2 regions of the Nitrospina gracilis 3/211 genome follow, and region 2 is predicted to be linked to the other one. Evidence: riboswitches for the same ligand, from Rfam matches in the RefSeq annotation. Region 2 holds a riboswitch; the other holds the start of a gene.
What was found. Region 2 has a riboswitch for cobalamin ahead of TX82_RS09615 (ABC transporter substrate-binding protein). Riboswitches for the same ligand answer to the same signal wherever they lie in the genome.

Region 1 (4,655 bases), 870 kb from region 2:
AATAAACCGCTCCTTGCGCTGTAAACGAAATGTTGCGGACACGGGAACCCGGCCCGCGCCGGTTTGTCACTTCGCCGGTCTCGGGCCCTCGTGCCCCAGGCTGTAAACCCACCTGCCGTCCGGCATTTTTCTTTTTTCCATCACGCCTTCCTGGACCAACCGCTCGAGAGCCAGCCCTACCAGCTCCAGCATGTTTTCGTAACGTTGGCGCGCCAGCCAGTGCATCACGCCTTCTGCCGTGTCGGAGGCACGCGGATGCTTCTCCAAATAACCCTGGATGTCCAGGATGATCCTCGAAAGTTCGTTTGCAGAGTAGGGATCCACATTAGCCTTCCAGAGTTGGCAATGGATATCAGACAGCAAAGCCCATGCCAGAAATCACAATGATGAGGGAGGTTGATTTAAAAGGCGTTTGCACGGACTCGGAATTTTCCGATGGGATTTTTTTGACCCACCCGAAAAACGGGAAGTGAAAACAACCTATTTGTTATCAATCTGTTTATTCTGATCGAGAGCGCAACACCAGATGGGGCAAAAAAGACCCGCTCGCAAAAAAATAAACAGAGGTGTCCTCAAATCAAGGAAACGCTTTGAATGAAATTTAATGTGGGGGAAGTTTCAGAATTGCGTGCGGTCGATGCCGTGTTTTTTGAGCAGGCGGGCGAGAGAGCGGCGCTCCTTGCCGGAACGGCGGGCGGCTTCGGTGATGTTGCCGCCGGTCTCAATAATCAGTGCGCTCAGGTAACTCACTTCGAATTCCTCGATCGCCTGCGCCTTTGCCTCTTGAAAGGAAACATTGGTGATAGGGCCGGGTGTTGTTCCTTCGGAAACGCAACCTGTTTCCACACTGCACGATAGGGGCGCAACGCGAATCTGGTCGCCATCGGCAAGCAGGCAGGCGCGATGCAGAAAGTTTTCCAGTTCGCGGATGTTGCCAGGCCAGTGGTAAGTTCGCATCCATTCCAGCGTTTCGGGATGCAGACTGCGCGTGGGGAGATTGTAACGGAGACGATACCGTTCCAGAAAATGGAGGCTTAATGTTTCAATATCATGTTCGCGCTGGCGAAGAGGAGGGAGGACCAGGTCGAGGATGTCCAGGCGGAACAACAAATCCTGCCGAAACGAACCTTTTCTCACCAGCGCGTGCAGATCGCGGTTGCTCGCCGCCATCACCCGCACATCGGCACGAATGAATTTTTTACCGCCAAGGGGACGGTAATTCTGGTCCTGCAAAAACCGCAGTAATGTCACCTGCGCGCGCGGCGACAGCGTGTCCACCTCATCCAGAAACAACGTGCCGCCGTCGGCCTGCGCGATGAGTCCCGGTTGTTCGCCTTTGGCGTCGGTGAACGCGCCGCTGGCGTGACCGAACAATTCGTTTTCCACCAACGTGTCGGGTAGCGCGCCGCAATTGACAGGAATAAATGGATGGTTCTGCCTTGTACCGAGATAATGAATGGCGCGGGCCGCCCTTTCCTTACCAGTCCCGGTTTCGCCAAGCACAAGAAGCGGGGCGTCGAACTGCGACAATTTCTGAATCAGGTCGCGGACATGCTGGAACTCGCGGGAATGCCCGATGAGGCCAATCTCATCCAGCGGATCATAAGCCTGAGGAGGAGCGGGTGGACGCGAGGGGGACGCGCCGTTTTTGCCCGTCGCCAGGGTCATTGCCTGTCCTCCATTACTTTTGATACAGGGAACCAGTTCACAATCAATTCAAGGTTCACTCGGGCAATTGAAGAGGCTTGTTCGGATTTTCGATCATGAGGCACCCGAAACATACCCCATGCACTCAATTCACGTCAACCCTTCCGGTTCCCCTTTAAGGACTGCAAGTGATGTTTTCCACAGCCCATATCATTTAATTTCAATCTATTGAATAGATATGAAAGGTTTTAATTATTTTTTTATTAGACCCAAATTTTTTATACCAATCGGAACTAGCATTAAATAAATTTCGGAAGGCAGTGGGCCGCCTTTTATTGTCATGCCTATTCCAACTTCTCACCTTCTTCCTTAACGAGCACCTCTTTTTACTTATATTTTTTTGTCAAGAAAGCTTGCTGTTTTTCTTTTGAACGAGGTTTCCGAAGATTCTCCAAAGACGAAACCAAGAATTTTTGTTTGACAAAAGGGGGTGATTTGATATTTATGGGCTCACATTCGAATATCTGATTTGTTCAAAAAAGGGAAGACGGTGCGAATCCGTCGCGGGCCCGCCGCTGTAACCGGGGACGAAACCCTCCCACACCACTGTTCCTGCGAATGGGAAGGGGGAGGCGAGTAGATCGATCCGGAAGCCAGAAGACCTTGTTGAACGAACGATTTTCAAACTCTTCGTGGACTGAGAGGTTGAGGGTAGAACGACTATCCCATCCTTTTTTAGGCTGGGATTTTTTTTATGCCCGACTTCTCACTGGAAGCAAGGAATTCCGGTGGAAGCTTGTTGCGTTGCATCCCATTCGTACACCATTCGCCCAGCTTGGGGACGCCCGTTCCCTGTCCGCCGCGCGAGTATCGTTTTCCTCCGGTCCTCGGCTTCTTTTTCCAAATTAAAATTCGGGTTCGCGGAGGCATTGCCGCGATGAGTGCGTTTTTCTCCGCCCTGTCGTTTCTGTCCATTCTTCCCGGACCCTCCCGCCGCACCTTCGACACGCGCATGGTATCGCATTTTCCGGTGGTGGGATTGCTGATCGGCGGACTTCTCGTTGCCGTGGACATGATCGCTTCCTGGTTGTTCCCTCCGTTTCTGCGTGCGGTGGTGGACGTTGCGTTCCTCGCAATCATCACCGGAGCGCTGCACCTGGACGGATTGGCCGACAGCGCCGACGGCCTGTTCTCGCACCGGCCATGCGAGGAAGCTCTAGCCATCATGAAGGACCCGCGCATCGGCGTGATGGGTGCGGTGGCGCTGGTTCTCTGTCTGGCTCTCAAGGTCGCCGCAGTGCACGGGCTGTCCGGTCCATCGACGTGGTTGTGGCTGGTGATCGCTCCCGCCTTCGCGCGTTCGACTCAGGTAATCGCGCTGGCCACGATGCCGGACGCACGCGGCGGTGCGGGCATGGGCGCTCCGCTTTACGCATCATCAAAAACGCTGGCCTGCCTTGTCTGCATTCTGCCACTGGCACTGCCGTTTTTTTTCGATCTCCGTATCGGGGTGTGTGCGGTTTTGGTGTTTGCCGCCGTCACGTCACTCGCATTGGTTTATTTTCATCGCCGGATCGGTGGCATGACCGGCGATACCTTCGGCGCGCTCTCGGAACTGGTGGAAACCGCACTTCTGGTTGCCGGGGCGGCGTTCCACCATGCTTCCGTCTCCTCCGCAGGATTCTTTTTTGGAAAGGCTGTATCCCCATGACCCATTCCGTTCTGATCACCGGCGGATGCCGAAGCGGAAAGAGCCGCCACGCGCTGGAACTCGCCGCACGTCACACCGGCCCGAAAGTGTTTCTCGCCACGGCACAGGCTCTTGACGATGAAATGAGCGAGCGAATTGAGAAGCACAAAGAAGAACGTGGGCCCGGTTGGATCACTCATGAAGAACCTTTGGACCCCGGGTCCATCCTGAGAGACGGAACTTGTGCGCCCGGTTCGCTGGTTATACTGGATTGCATCACCTTATGGCTGAGCAACCTGTTGATGGCCTCCATCACGCGAGAAAACATCCTGAGACGCGTGGATGAATTGCTGGACGTTTGTCAGAGGTTCGACGGCACCGTCATCCTCATCACCAATGAAGTCGGCGCGGGCATCGTTCCGGGTTCGGCGCTGGGCCGCGAGTTCCGCGATCTGGCGGGAGAAATCAATCAGCGCGTCGCCGCCCGCCTCGACGAAGTCATTCATACCGTGTCCGGCATCGCCACAGTTCTCAAGTCCAACCGAAAGGAAAACTCTCCGCTCGAAAATGGAAAAGGTTTTAACAACCCGTTCTCGGTAGAGGACAAGGCGGGGCTGTACCGGGCCATCTTCGAACGGCGTGACGTGCGACATTTTCAATCAAAACCAATTCCTCCGCACGCGTTGAAACGAATTCTGCGCGCCGCGCATCACGCGGGTTCTGTAGGATTCAGTCAGCCGTGGAATTTTCTTGTCATCGACGATCCGGCGACGAAGGAGAAAATGTTCCAGAATTTCATCCATGCCAACGGCGATGCGGAGAAAAATTATTCCGGTGCAAAACGGGAACTGTATTCCTCGCTCAAACTGGAAGGCATCCGCGAAGCGCCGGTCAATGTGCTCGTCACCTGCGACCGCGAACGCGCCGGACCCCACGTCCTCGGGCGCAACACGGTGCTCGAAACGGATCTGTTCAGCACCTGCTGTGCCGTGCAGAACCTGTGGCTCGCCGCGCGTGCAGAAGGTGTGGGCGTCGGCTGGGTGAGCATTCTGTCAATGGATCAATTGAAGGTCGATCTCGCGTTGCCAGAATTCGTCGAGCCCGTGGCTTACCTGTGCATGGGGTACCCCGCCGCCGGCTATGCGAAGCCCATGCTGGAAGAAGAGGGATGGGCGAAACGCATTCCTTTGGAGGAAGTGGTTTTTTTCAACCACTGGGGACAAACCGTGGAAAAGCGGTTTTAAATCATCACCTCAGCCATTCCGGTTTTCCCGGCAGGAAGGGGTTGGCGGATGAAGACAGCCGCGCGCCCATCACC
Region 2 (14,028 bases):
GGATTTCGAGAAAATGGCGGAACTCGGTGTGCAGTGGATCGAACCCCTCCTGAATCATGGAAAACATCTCAAGTTCTGTGTGAAGACAAAACGCGCTGACAAACGGTTCCCTCAAACCTCCACGGAGGTAAATTACGAAGTGGGTTCGCGCATCCTCGGCCGGCTTCACGAACGTGGCCTGGAAGTCGATATCGACCACGCCGATTTCACCCTGGAAATCGAGATCGGCCAGGAACATACCGTTGTGTTCAAGAACCGAATCGCGGGCTTGCGGGGATTGCCCGTTGGCAGTTCCGGCGAGGTGCTGGGATTGATTTCCGGTGGCATCGACAGTCCGGTCGCCTTGTTTCGCATCATGAAACGCGGATGCCGGGTGCATGGGATTTTCTTTGACAACCAGCCGTACATGGGTCGCGGCGGATACGACAAGGTGAAGCGACTGTCCCGCCAACTGAACCGCTACCAGAGTCGGGCCCGTTTGTATGTAGTGCCGTTTGAAACGATTCAGGAATCGATTCGTGATCACTGCCGTGCGCCCAATCGTGTGGTTCTGTACCGTCGCATGATGTACCGCATCGCGCAGTCGGTGGCAGAAAAACAGGGATACCTGGGGCTGGTGACCGGCGAATCTCTGGGACAGGTGGCATCGCAGACTTTGGAAAACCTGAACGCGGTGTCAGGACTGGTGGCGCTCAGCGTCTTCCGTCCCCTCATCGGCACCGACAAAAACGAGATCATTCGCCAGGCGAAGGAACTGGGGACATACGAAATTAGCATCGAGCCCCAACCCGACTGCTGTTCGGTATTCATGCCGCCCAATCCAACCACCAAAAGTAAAATTCACGAACTGGAAGAAGACGAAGCGCGATATTCCTGGCAGGAACTGATGCAGTCGGCAATCGAGAAAATGGAGATCATCGAAGTCGATGAATTAGGTTGAGGCCGGGAGACGCGTCACTTGCAAAGGGTCCCGCACCTCCCTCAGCAGGTCTGCAATGGTTTTGTCGATCGTGGGATGAACCAGGTCCGGTGCGATTTCCGCCAAGGGTTCCAGTACAAACCGCCGCTCGGCGATACCTGGATGCGGCACTTGCAGATTCTCTTCCTTTACCGTGTCCCCATTGTACAACAACAGGTCCAGGTCGATCTTGCGCGGCCCCCATTTTCCCCGCCGTTCCCGCCCCATTTCCTTTTCGATGCTCAACAGGACATGTAGAAGATCCACAGGTGAAATATTCGTTAACACCTGAGCAACGGCGTTGATGAACCAGTCCTGGTCGGTTTTGCCGTAGGGTTGGGTTTTGTAAAGGGAAGAAGTGGTGTGCAGGTTCAACGCCGGGTGTCTGCGCATGCGGTCGATAGCTTCCCGGCAATGGCCGGGAGCGTCTCCCATATTGGAGCCGATGCCGATGAAAGCGGTGTGGGACATAACGGGTCCCTTAAATAAAGCCGTCGTTAAAACTCGAACTTCACCGTGGCCAGGCGCTTTTTGATTTCCTGCATGATTCGAACTTCGTCGGCTTCATCCTTGGCCGCGAAGGTGGCGGAGAAGCGGACGAAATTGCCGACGTCGTCCCAAGGCACGGTGGAGATGAGGTGTTCGGTGATCATGTACTGCGAAAACGCTTCGGCATTTTCGAACTTGGGTCCGCCCTGAATGCCTTTCGGTGCCTTGACGTACAGGAAGAACGATCCGCCGGGCATGGTGGCTTTGAACCCAACCGAGTTCAGGCTGTCCACCAGCAGGCGCAGGCGGCGTTGGTATTTTTCCACGATGCGTTGCGTGATCTCCGGGTGCTCCAGCGCATAAATGCCTGCCTTCTGGATGGCCGCGAACTGGCCGGAGTCGATGTTGTCCTTGATATTGGCGAAACCTTTGACCACCAGCTCGTTGCCGACGATGAAGGCGATACGCCATCCCGTCATGTTGTACGCTTTGGAATGCGAATGGAACTCCACGCCGACGTCCATCGCTCCCGGAACCGAAAGAAAGCTGAGAGGCTCGGTGTCGTAAGTGAGCGTGGCGTACGCTGCGTCCTGCACCACCACGATATCGTTGCTCTTCGCGAACTCCACGACCTCTTCATAAAACTTGCGGGTGGCGTTTGCCCCGGTCGGGTTGTTGGGATAATTGATGCAAAGCAGTTTGGCACGTTTGGCGGTATCGGAGTCGATGCTTTTGAGATCGGGAAGAAACTGGTTCTCTTCCGTCAGGGGCAGGTTCACCACCTCGCCTCCAAGATACTGTGTGTGCGTGCCCATTACCGGGTAACCGGGGGTGGTCATCAGGGTCACATCGCCAGGATTGATAAAAATCAGCGGCATCATGGCCAGTCCGGGCTTGGAACCGATACTGTGGTTGACGTGTATTTTAGGATCAAGCCCTCTCACACCGAATGTCTTTTCCATGTAACGAACGGCTGCTTCCTTGAAGGCGTCAATGCCGTTGTCGGTGTATCCGCGGTTTTCCGGTTTGCGCGCTTCCTGCTCCAGCGCGGCGATCACGCCGCCATCCGCCATTTCGTCCGGTTCACCCACGCCCATGTCGAACAGCTCTTTGCCGGGATTGGCTTCCAAGGCCGCGCGTTTGGCCCGTTTGATCTTTTCGAACTTGTAGATTTTGGTGTCTTTGCCAAACTGTGTGCCGCCAATGCGGTTTGCGAACTGGGACTGTATATAACTTTCCGACATGAGTTGGACTCCGGTATGTCTGTGTGATTAGAGGTGTGGACTTTCAGGAGGGGTTAATTTAGCCAAAATCAGGGTGGGTGTCAAGGCGGGGAGGGGCACTTCACCCTTCCTCCACTTCATCTTCCTCGATTGGATCCTCAACCGGTAAAGGCTCGTCAAAAAACTCATCCATCGCTTCCGCATCCATCACCAGGTTGGCTTCCTTCTGGCTGTAACGCAGGTACTTGATGATTTCGGTGATTTCTTCATCTGTGAACTTGCCTTTCTGTGAAGGCATTTTGCCGGAACCGTTGTTGATAGTGTGACGGATTTCCTGGTCGGAAAACTCGCTTTTGACAAACACTGCATCGATCAGGTTGGGGGCTTTGGTATGGCCACCGAGGGCATCGGATCCATGACAGTTGGAACAAACAGCATGAAACAACTCCTGCCCGCGTTTGTATTCTGCCGGAACGGTTTTAGTGGGCTGGGGGGCACATGCCACCAGCCACAGGCAGAATAAAAAAACAATTGACGAAGTTCGGGTCCAGTTCATTCCTGTCTCCAGATATTATGACCGGTTTCAGATAACCGGATCAATCGAGGGTGAATGCGATGGGCAGTTGAATCGTCATCGAATCGCGGTTAAGCGCTTTGGGGATGACGGGAAAGGGTGCACCGTTCTTCACCGATTCCAGTGCGGCATCATCCAGTATGCCGCTTCCGGAAGAAAGCGCCACGTGCAGATTTTCAATGCCGCCTTTACGTGTGATTTTAAAATGCACCACGGGTTGCCCTTCCAACCCCCGCCGCTTGGCCAAACGGGGATAAAACTTGTATTTTGCGATCCGGTTTCGGATTTCCAGGATGAAACCGTTTTTCAGGGTTTCCAGATCCTCTTCCTCATGGAGGGAACCCGTGAATCCTTTGGATGCAAATGGGTGGTGACCGGATTCGATATTTTCTGAATTAATTGCATCCTTCATTTTTTGGGAAGGAGGTGCTTTACCGAAACTTTTTTCCGCAACCGGTTCTTTCAGGGGCTTTTTCGATCCCGTTTCCGGGCCGGTCCATGAGGCTGTGGGGAGAGTTGGAAGAGATTTTTCATCCAAAAGTTCCGTGGTTTTTTCATGCGAGAAGTGCCTTTGCCCGGTTTTTGTTGCCGGCTTGATGCCGGCAATGGTGTGAGTGGGTTGCACGGCTTCGGCGTGACGGCCTCCCGCAGGAGCTTCCCAACCGTGAAATTGCGCGAGCGTGGGCCGTCCCGGTAAGGGCGGGATGTAGTTGATTGGAGACTTGGGAAGGATTTCTTTTTTAAAAGCGATTCGGGCCTGAGTCCTGGGCCGAACGGAATTTATGGTGTTCACGGTCACGGTTTGGGGAGCCACATGAAAAATGGAAATGGATTTTGAAGAGTGGGGGAGCAAGAGCTCCGTCGGCTGTTTGTTTACTGTCGAGGGAGAGACTGAATCGAGGGGGAGCATCTGGTCTGTTTTGTTTTTCCATTTGAAATGCGGCGATCGCATTTTTGCGGGAACTCCTTTGAAGGAAAACTCTTTTGATTCAAAGGAGGGGAGCTCCTTTTGCAGGATCTCCTGTTGGCGACTGGTACGAGAACCGGAGGGTGACGAGGTCACAAGCCGGACCTTCTGGACTTTAAAGGTTTTATTTTCCACCGCACTCTCTTGGGATTTTGGCCAGAAAGTGAGACCCCAAAAAACCAGGCCATGCAAAACAAGAGAACATGTCAGCGCCAAGAAGAAAGTCCGCTTGGATTGAATGTCCCTGTTGGTGGAAAACATGGTCTTCAAATCAGTGAAAGGAATATTCGAATCCGGCGTAACCGGAAATTCCAGCTGTTCCAAAGAACAGCGACTCCTCGTATTGTTTGTTGAGCAGATTTTCTCCGCGCGCAGTCAGTTTGAGCTGTTTCGTCAACTGGTATCCCAATGCTGCGCGCACGATGGCGCGTCCTCCGACGCGTCCGGTGCCGGAAACCATCGCGCTCCGGTACTGCACCGTCACCAGCCAGTCGAGCAGGTTGCGCCAGGTGTGGTGCAGGGTGGCGGAGGCCGTATGGCGCGGCCGCCTTACAAGAAGCGCGCCGGTACTGGAGTCTACCGCCTGATTCCACGTGTAGGCGGCGTTCACATCGATGTCATCCATCACCTGCCAGAGAACGCTTGTTTCGATGCCCTGCGACCGCGCGCGGCCGATGTTCTCGGCGATGAACGTCGCCGGATTGGGCTGGATCTGGTTTTTCAGATCCATATTGAAATACGTGACGGCCACGGATACGCGGTCGGCCAGCAGGGCCTGCTCCACTCCGATCTCAAAACTTTCCGTTTCTTCCGGCTGGATGTTGGGATTTCCAAAAAATGGAAACAGGATTTCATTGACGGACGGGGCGCGGAAGCCGGTGGCAAAACCACCGCGCAGACGGGTATTGGTCTCCAAAAAGCGGTAGGCCGCCTCGATCTTGTAGGTGAACTTGTTGGCGAAACGGGTGTTGATGTCTTCCCGCACGCCGGCGTTAAGCAAAAACCGATTGTCGTGATTGAATTGGAACTGAAGGTAATAGCCCTGGTTTTCGTTTTGCAGGGCGATGCCCTGGCTGGCGTTGGAGGCGTTGGTGGCCTGGTGCTCGAATCCGAAAACGGTCGAAATGTTCTTATTAATATATACATTGTTCTGCACGTCCACCGTGTAGGTCCTGTTGATGATGAACGAATCGCCAAAGGTGGGATCTATAGTGTCCAATTCGTCCACGAACACGCTCGGAGTGATTTTCAAATCCCAGTTTTCGGTGAGGGCTTTTTGCAGGGGCAACGCGCCGTAAACGGTGTCGTTGTTTATGTGATGCGGCAGGGTGTCGGAGAAGGTGAAGGTGAGGGGATTGAATCCGTCAAAGTGGCTGCGCGCGCGGATGTAGCGTCCAATGAACTCCACCCGTCCGTCTTTAAGAAAGTTGTAACCGAGGCGGGTGGAGAAAGTGCGATTTGAATAACGGTCGTTTTCCGTGCCCCCGCGCCGTTCGTTGAATGCGGAAAAGCCTTCGCTGTCGGTGTTCGACGCGCTCAGAGAGTAATCGAAGCTTTCATGTGAACCCGAACTGGTGAGGGTTTCCTTGAACGTTTCAAAACTTCCGCCCTCGAATGACAGTGTGTGCGTGGGTTTGCCCTTTCCTTTGCGGGTGACGATGTTGATGACGCCCCCTACCGCATCGGCGCCCCACAGCGTGCTTTGGGGACCACGCAGAATTTCAATTCGCTCGATGTTGTCCATCTGCAAATGAGCAAAACTGAAACTGCCGGTGGAATTGGTCTTCACCTGAACGCCGTCGATCATCACCAGTGTCGATTGAGAATTGGCTCCGCGCATGAACAGGGTGGTGGAACTGCCCAGCGGTCCCGTCTGTACGACGTTGACTCCCAGTTGTTCCTGAATGATATCTTTTACCTGCATGTGTTTTTTCTTTTTAATTTCTTCGCGGGTGATCACCGTGTAGGACGCGGTCTGGTTTTCCGGTTTGATCTGCGAACGGGTGGCGTGGATTTCGATCGCGTCCAGTATTTCCAGTTGCTTATCCTTTTCTTCGGCGATCGCGTGACCGAAAACGAAGGGCACACATAGGGAGATACCTGTTATGAATAAAAGCTTCTTCATTTTTTGATTCCGGTTCCTTTCAGTTTTCAATCAACGCTTCAATGCGTTTCATTTCTATAGAAGCGTTCAGCCATTCTGCCAGCCGGTCCCATTGCCGTTTGCGGAACAGCCGGTAATCAAACGGTTCTTTGACTTGTGGAATGTCGCAGTGACGGCGGACACGGTTCAACAGCGCGTGGCGCAGGGGATCGTTGTCCAGAATGCCGTGCAGGTAGGTGCCGATCAGGGTGCCCGTTTTGTTGCAAACCCCCAGTGCATCCGTATTTTCTTCACTTCTATTTTGGAACAATGGGGCGCAGGGACCGGCAATCTCCGAGACGCCGTTATGGATTTCGTATCCCCACGCCGTCAGGCCGGCGTCGAACGCTGGTGAGCGGTGGGTGGTGCACCGCACCTGCCGTGTTATTTTTTCCGCCTGCATCTTTGTGATGACAGGCAAAAGGTCCAGTCCGTCTATTCTTCCGACCGTGCTTTCAATGCCATTGGCATCGGTGAGTTCCTGCCCCATCATCTGGAATCCGCCACAGATACCGAACACCACGGCTCCTTCTTGATGGCAACGATGAACGGCGCGGTCGAGTCCCTGTGTTTTCAAAAACCGCATGTCCTCCAGCGTGTTCTTGGTACCGGGGAGGACGATGAGGTCCGGCGATCCCAACTGCGCCTCGGTCCATACATAGCGCACCGCCACCGCCGGGTCTTCCATCAGCGGCGAAAAGTCGGTGAAGTTGGCAATGCGCGGCACGCGCAGGATGGCGACGTCCAAGAGGCCCGCGTCCGTTTTCATTTCGCCGTGCGTTCCAAAGGGCAGGGAGTCTTCCTCGTCCACGAACAGGTTGTGGTCGAATGGAATCACCCCTAACACGGGTTTGCCGACCAGGTCTTCAAATTGTTTGAGGCCGGGCTTGAGGAGCGCGACGTCGCCGCGAAACTTGTTGATGAGAAACCCGGCGACGCGGTCCTGCTCGTTTTCACTCAGCAGGTCGTAGGTGCCTTTCATCCAGGCGAAGACGCCGCCGCGATCGATGTCCCCCACCAGCAGCACCTTCGCATCCGCCTCCTTCGCCATCGCCATGTTGACGAAATCCATCTCGCGCAGGTTGATCTCGGCGGGGGATCCGGCCCCTTCGAGGATAACCAGGTCGTATTCACGCCGCAGGTCCCCCAACGCCTGTTTGACCTGATCGAGATAAGCGGGTTTGCCCTGGTAATAGTCCCTGGCGTTGCGGGTATGCGCGGGGCGGCCCATAAGGATGACCTGCGACAAATTGTCGCCCGCCGGTTTTAAAAGAACGGGGTTCATCTGGACCGTGGGGGCGATGCCGCAGGCCTCTGCCTGGAACGCCTGCGCGCGCCCGATCTCGCCACCGTCCTCACAGACGTAGGCGTTGAGCGACATGTTTTGCGCCTTGAATGGTGCGACCTTGAAGCCTTTCCTGTAAAACCAACGGCACAGGGCGGCGGTGATGACGCTTTTGCCGACGCCCGATCCGGTTCCCTGCACCATCAAGGTTTTTGCGGTCATGATCGAATCACCTCTGCCGTTTCAACAGCCACACGAAGAATGGTCCCCCGAGAAGCGCCGTGATGACGCCGACGGGAATTTCCACCGGCGCGATGAAGGTTCGCCCGAATGAATCGCAAAGAATCAGAAAACTCGCGCCAAAGAAAAACGACGCGGGAATCAGGAGGCGCAGGTCCGGCCCGATCACCAGCCGCACCATGTGCGGTACGATGAGCCCGACAAAACCGATGGGTCCGCTGGTCGCCACCACCGTTCCCGTAGTGAGAGACGCCAGTACGAAGGCCAGTTTTTGCGTGCGTTTCACATCCACGCCGCGGCTCTGCGCCGAGTGGACGCCGGCGCTGATGAGGTTGAGATCGCGCGCGATGTAGAGCAGCCCGCAAAACCCGATCAGCACCAGTGGCAGAATAGACCACACGGTTTCGTAGCTGGTGATGTCGAGTCCGCCCATCATCCAGCGCACGATCTGGAACGACTGCGTGAAATCGGACAGGTAATGAATGAACATGACGAGCGATGCGAAGAAGAAATTCGCCGTCACCCCGGCGAGAAGAAGAACACCTGTTGGAAAATCGCCGTGCCTGGTCTTAACCAGACTGAACACCAACAGCATTGCCCCGAGCGCACCGAGGAAGGCGGCGATGGGCACTGAAGAAAATCCGAGGAACATGAAATTGAGGTTGAGTGCGATGGCGATGACCGCGCCCAGCGATGCACCGCTGGAAATTCCCAGCGTGAACGGCGCGGCGAGATCGTTGCGCAACAACGCCTGCAAAACCGCGCCGGAGATGGCGAGCGCACCGCCGGTGAGCGCGCCCAGCAAAATACGGGGAAAGCGTGCGACGAATAAAATATTCGCATCCACGTTCTCCGCGAACGGGATGTCGCTGGACAACGCTTTCATCAGGTTGACGCTGGTGGGACCAATCAACGGGGCGATTCCCAGTACCAGGAGAAAGAGCAGGAAGAACGCGGTGACCACCTGCACGTAGCGGCGGGGTGTGAGTCCATGCGTGTGGGTCAGCATCACGCGCCCTCCGGAGAAATCAGGAAACTGCCGTCGGCCTCGTCGCGATAAATGTTGACGCCGATCTCGTACACCTCCTCCAGGATGTCCTTTTGTAAAACTTCCTCTGGTGCGCCGTCTTTGATCACTCGCCCCTGTTTCAGCAATACAAGGCGGCAGCAGTATTTTGAGGCGAGGTGCAGGTCGTGCATGGCCACGGCGATGGTGACATTCTGTTTGCTGTTGAGGTCGTTCAGAATCCGCAACAATTCCACTTGGTATTTGAGGTCGAGTGCGGAGGTCGGTTCGTCCAGCAACATCGCTTCCGGTTCCTGCGCGATGGCGCTGGCCAGCATGACGCGCTGTTTTTCACCGCCGCTGATTTCGTTAAACAGGCGCTCGGCGAACATCGAAGTCTGCGTCTGTTCCAAAGCGCGGCGGACGATCTCGAAATCGCTTTCGCCCTCGAAGGTGAACGCGGAGAGATACGGATGCCGCCCCATCATCACCACCTCGCTCACTTTGAACGGAAAGGGCATGTGGTGCTCCTGCGGAATCCAGGCGATGGACTGCGCCAGTTGCTTGCGGTTGCAGGAATGGATGTCGCGGCCGCGAAACAGCACGCGCTGGCTATCCGGTTCCAGAATCCCCGCCATGAGTTTGAGCAGGGTGGACTTGCCTGAGCCGTTTGGACCGATGATGCCGACGAACTCCCCAGAGGCGATGTCCAGCGACACCTCCCGCACCACGGGGTCCTTGTCGTAGGCGAACGAAATGCCTTCGGCGCGCAGGAGCGGTTGTGTGGTTGTGGAAGCGGCGGTGGTCATCCCTGTCCTCCCGTAGACGACGTTTCATTTGATGGTCCGAACACCTCCGGGTGCAGGGCACGGGCGAAGTCGTCCAGAATGCTGAGCAGGCGCGGTCCGGGGATGAGGATGTAGTCGGCGCTGATGAAATGGATGTTATTTTCGGACACTGCGCGGATGGTGGAAAAGCGCCGCCATTCTTTAAGACGCGCCGCCTTTTCTTCCGCTGTCATGTTCATGGCGGGTCCAGCCTCGATGATCACCTGCGGCGATTGCTGGATGATGTACTCCTTATTGATCTTCGGGTAGGGCGCAATCGTGTCGGTGACGATGTTTTTTCCACCCGCCAGCTCCAGCAGTTCCCCGAGAAACGAACTCGGCCCGACAGCGTAAAGACTGCGTCCCGGCTCGTTGCTGTCGCCCAGTATCAATAAGGTGGATTTCGGCGCGTGTCCTTTCAGTTTCTGGCGGTATGCGTCGATTCCGGATTTCAGGCGGTGGATCAACTCCTTCGCGCGGTCTTCGATATGAAGCGCCTTCCCCATTTTGTGTAACGATTCGTAAATCTGTTCGAGGGTCTGCATCTCGACGGCGAGCGTGCGGATGTGGAGATTCACCGCGTTGTTCTTAAGAGTATGGCTGGTGGCCTGGTGGATGACGAGGTCCGGGTTCAGCGTGATCCAGCGCTCGATGCTGGGATGCAGGAGACTGCCGATCTTCGTGCGTGCGCAGGCTTCGGGCGGATACTTACAGAAGTTGGTGACGCCGACGACGCGGTCGCCCACGCCCAGCTCAAACAGAAACTCCGTGATCGACGGCGACATGGAGATGATGCGTTGCGGCGCGTTACCGGGTTCCACCGCCCACGATGAAAGCGGAACCGCCAGCAGAGCTAGCAGGCACAACGCCGCACAGACGCTTCGGAAATAGCTTCCGAACGTGGCGGGCTTTGAATACAACGATGGCTTGGGAAAGCGATTGATTGCCGGGCGCGCGGTCATATCCGGTACCGATCCGGAAACCTGGAAGGCCCAAACAAAAAATCCCTTTCCGGGTGGAAAGGGAAACAGGTCATGTCACCTTCACCTCTCAGGTCCCGGAGAGTGTGTGAAGCATATTCAGACAGGCTTTCTGGCTTCCGGATCGTCCTACCGCCCGCGCCTTCCCGTTCCCTGGAACAGTGGCAAGATGCGGGTGTCGTCCCCGGTTACAGCGGCGGCACCGCGACGGATTCGCACCGTCTTTCCTTCATCTGAATACAGCGATTCAATTTGGGATCAGCATAGCAAAACGCTGGGGCAAGTCAACGAAATTCCCTGGAATGGGGAGAGGGGTCAGACCTCGAGGAACTTGATCAAATCCTGGATGTTTTCCGCGCTCACTTCGTGCCCCTGCGGGGTTTCTTTGATTGTCAGGGTATGGCCGTGGCTCTGCATTTCATCCAGTGCGTGCTCGGCCAGGAAAGAGGGCACCACATCGTCGTTGGCACCGAAGATGCCGAGAATCTGCGCCGCGACGTTTTTGGTGGTGATCTCCGGCAACTCCGGCAGGAAGCCGCAGATGGACGCCACCTTGTGCACCGGATGTTTGCCCATCAGTGCGTACACCAAAGACGCCGCGCCGCCCTGGGAAAATCCCCACAGGCAGGTGTGGAATCCGTTGGCGACATTCTGTTCCTTCATGAAGCGGTGGGTTTCGTCCACCATTCCGGTGGTGAAGTCGAGAAACTGCTGGACCGCTTCCTTTTGCCGGGGACCGTCCAGCCACCAGCTCCACACGCCGTTGCCCGCATCCACCGGACCTTCCGGATAAATGGCGACGATGTTGTTCAGTTGCAGCCGGTTGCCGTGGATCAGCATGTTCTCCGGTGTCGATTCCGCCCCGTGAAACCCAATGAGCACATTCACCGGTTTGGCTGAATCGATTTCCGTCTGCCCGATAATGACTTTCTTTCCCAGCCAGGTCTGGTTCTGATATTGCATGTTCATGTTTCCCGCTTGAGTTTGAGTTGTTGGATGAGATCGGCGGCCAGCGCCTCGGCCTGCCTGCGCGTGGCAATGCGCCCCAGAACACGGGCTTCCTCCACGCGGTCGAGTATGGTTTTGTATGCGGGAGACGGTGACAGCTGGAATTTGCGTGTCAGCGTTCTCCCGTTCAACAGCGTCGGGTTTGCCTGTGCCGGCCGGTAAGTGTTCAGGTAAAACTCCACGAGCCGGTTGAGGGCCAGCAGGAACGGTTGCAGGTCGTCGCCGACCTCCATCTTAACAGCCGTTGCCAGAATGGCTCCCGAAAAGAAATCGTCTTCCGCCTGTTTGCATAACTGGTAGATTCCGGATAGGTCGTCTTCCTCGTTGGTCGCGGGCATGTTGGTCGCGTATTCCAAAACGTTGTGGTGCACAGCCAGGGCCCGGTCGGTGAAAAGAATGTGGTCGTTGCTGAGCCGCAGGTCTTTCATGATACGAACGGGGAGAGAATCGTTGCGGATTCTTGTCCCGGTTAAATGCTGATCGGGGGCATCCTCCAAAGGACGCAACAGCACCGCGAGCTTGAGCAGGGCGCGTCGAGGTGGTACGTCGATGTATTCGCGGAACCGGGTGCGGTGCTTCGGCGAAATCTTTTCGGTTTCCACAAGCAGGATTTCCAACCGGTCCAGGATGCGAAGGGCCTCAGCCCCGTTGTCCGTTAAAGAATCCGCAGGGCCGTCGTCGAAATGCAGGGCTAGTTCCGGGATGAGCGCGGACAGGAGACCCGTCTCCACCAGGCGATCGAGGTGCGAGTTGGGAGTGCCGAGCAGGATCAACAGTTCGTGGGACAGGCGTTCGGCGGCGACGGTGCGGATGCGTCCGCGGGTTTCGGCTATGCGCCGCGAGGTTTCTTCGTCGATGTCGAAACCCAGCGTGTTGGCGAAACGGTAAGCGCGAAGCAGGCGCAGGGGATCGTCTTCGAACACCGGGCCGGGCAGGGCGCGTACGGTGCGGCTTGCGATGTCCTCAACCCCGCCAAAGGGATCGACCAACGTGTCTTTTCCGGCGATCAAATCTTCCAGCGGCTGACCCATCGCATTGATGGTGAAGTCGCGGTGCGCCAGGTCGTCTTCCAGCGTTTTGCCCTGCAGGGTGGTGAAATCGAAATACACGTCGCGCGCGATCACCACGCGGTGGGTTTCGCGTCCCGGCGTGGAGTCCAGAGGCACCAGGGTGAGTGAATGTGCTTTCGCAAAGCGCTTGGACACCTCCGGCGCTTCGTTGCAGGCGAAATCGAAATCGGCGCAGGCCTTGCCCATAAATCGGTCGCGCAGGGTGCCGCCCACCACGTAAAGCGGGCGACCCAACTCGCGGCTGAGACGCAACAGGTTTTCAAGCTGGTTTTGGTAATCTTTCGACATGCGATCCCGGAAAAAGGGTTTCTGCGGGATATCTTAACAGATTCGAAAAGAGGGGGCAGGCAGGGTGAGCGGACAGGGGGCGGTGAGGCGGGTGAACCTCAGCGGTCCCAGCCGGATTTCAGCTTGATCTCGAGCGAAACGAACATCGAGCCGTTTTTCTTTACCATGTGCAGGTCGGTGTGAGTCAGGTTGCTCAGCACCTGGCGGATGTTTTCGGATGGCTTGCTGGCTGGATCCTTGACAAGGAACGGCACCATGTCATCGATGGAGCCGCGGACTTCCTCGCTGTCCACCACGTAGCCCAGGTACTGTGCGTCCACGTCGAGGTATTTCTTGACGAGCTTGCACAGGGTGTCTCCGACCATGATGTCGCGTTTGCCGCGCACGCGGTTGATGACGAGCCCCGGCGAGAAGGTGCGGATGATGTCATTGATCGCCTCCAGCGAATCCGGATCGGTTTCCCTGATCTTGGCGCGGAGCTGGTCGATTTCGAAACAGTCCTCGCTCACCTCCGGATTTTTCGAAAAGTCGAGCGCGTGCTGGATTTCGGCGTTGGCCTTGAACTCCTGGCTGATGCGGCGGAACAGCACAGATTTGATGTAATTGAACGTGTTGGTGATGGAAGTCATCTCGGGGGTGGACACCACCACCTGCCGGTCGGCGAGGTTGAAGAAGTCCACCGTGTGGAATCCCGTCCCCGGACCGAGGTCGATGCACACCGCATCCGCTTTCAGGTTGCGGAGCACGTTCATGACGCGGTTCTGGTTCTTCTGGTTGATGTCCGCACTGCCGGGCAGGCTCCCCGACGTGCTCAAAAATTTCAGGTTCACCAGCCCGGTTTCCTGGAGCAGGGGAGAGGGATCGTCCTCGATGCCGTCGTGCACGAAGAAATCGCGGAAGCCGTAGCGCGGATTGCTGATGCCCACCAGCGCGTGCAGGTTGGAGGCGCCGAAGTCGCCGTCCACCAGCA

Region 1: it holds a riboswitch for cobalamin, as region 2 does, so the genes downstream of both, cobS (adenosylcobinamide-GDP ribazoletransferase) here and TX82_RS09615 (ABC transporter substrate-binding protein) in region 2, are expected to answer to the same signal.

What each region holds. Positions count from the first base shown of each region.
Region 1 covers NZ_HG422173.1:1,146,534-1,151,188, reverse strand. Annotated here, with positions in the region: gene TX82_RS05515 (hypothetical protein) at 67-324, opposite strand; gene TX82_RS05510 (sigma-54 interaction domain-containing protein) at 619-1,668, opposite strand; cobalamin riboswitch at 2,147-2,326, shown strand; gene cobS (adenosylcobinamide-GDP ribazoletransferase) at 2,585-3,358, shown strand; gene bluB (5,6-dimethylbenzimidazole synthase) at 3,355-4,581, shown strand.
Region 2 covers NZ_HG422173.1:2,016,186-2,030,213, forward strand. Annotated here, with positions in the region: gene thiI (tRNA uracil 4-sulfurtransferase ThiI) at 1-940, shown strand, start outside; gene folK (2-amino-4-hydroxy-6-hydroxymethyldihydropteridine diphosphokinase) at 932-1,429, opposite strand; gene TX82_RS09580 (LL-diaminopimelate aminotransferase) at 1,456-2,691, opposite strand; gene TX82_RS09585 (c-type cytochrome) at 2,792-3,226, opposite strand; gene TX82_RS09590 (energy transducer TonB) at 3,267-4,535, opposite strand; gene TX82_RS09595 (TonB-dependent receptor plug domain-containing protein) at 4,483-6,336, opposite strand; gene TX82_RS09600 (cobyric acid synthase) at 6,356-7,861, opposite strand; gene TX82_RS09605 (FecCD family ABC transporter permease) at 7,869-8,888, opposite strand; gene TX82_RS09610 (heme ABC transporter ATP-binding protein) at 8,888-9,694, opposite strand; gene TX82_RS09615 (ABC transporter substrate-binding protein) at 9,691-10,674, opposite strand; cobalamin riboswitch at 10,778-10,944, opposite strand; gene TX82_RS09620 (alpha/beta hydrolase) at 11,008-11,661, opposite strand; gene TX82_RS15275 (tRNA nucleotidyltransferase/poly(A) polymerase-related protein) at 11,658-13,058, opposite strand; gene TX82_RS09630 (MinD/ParA family ATP-binding protein) at 13,157-14,028, opposite strand, start outside.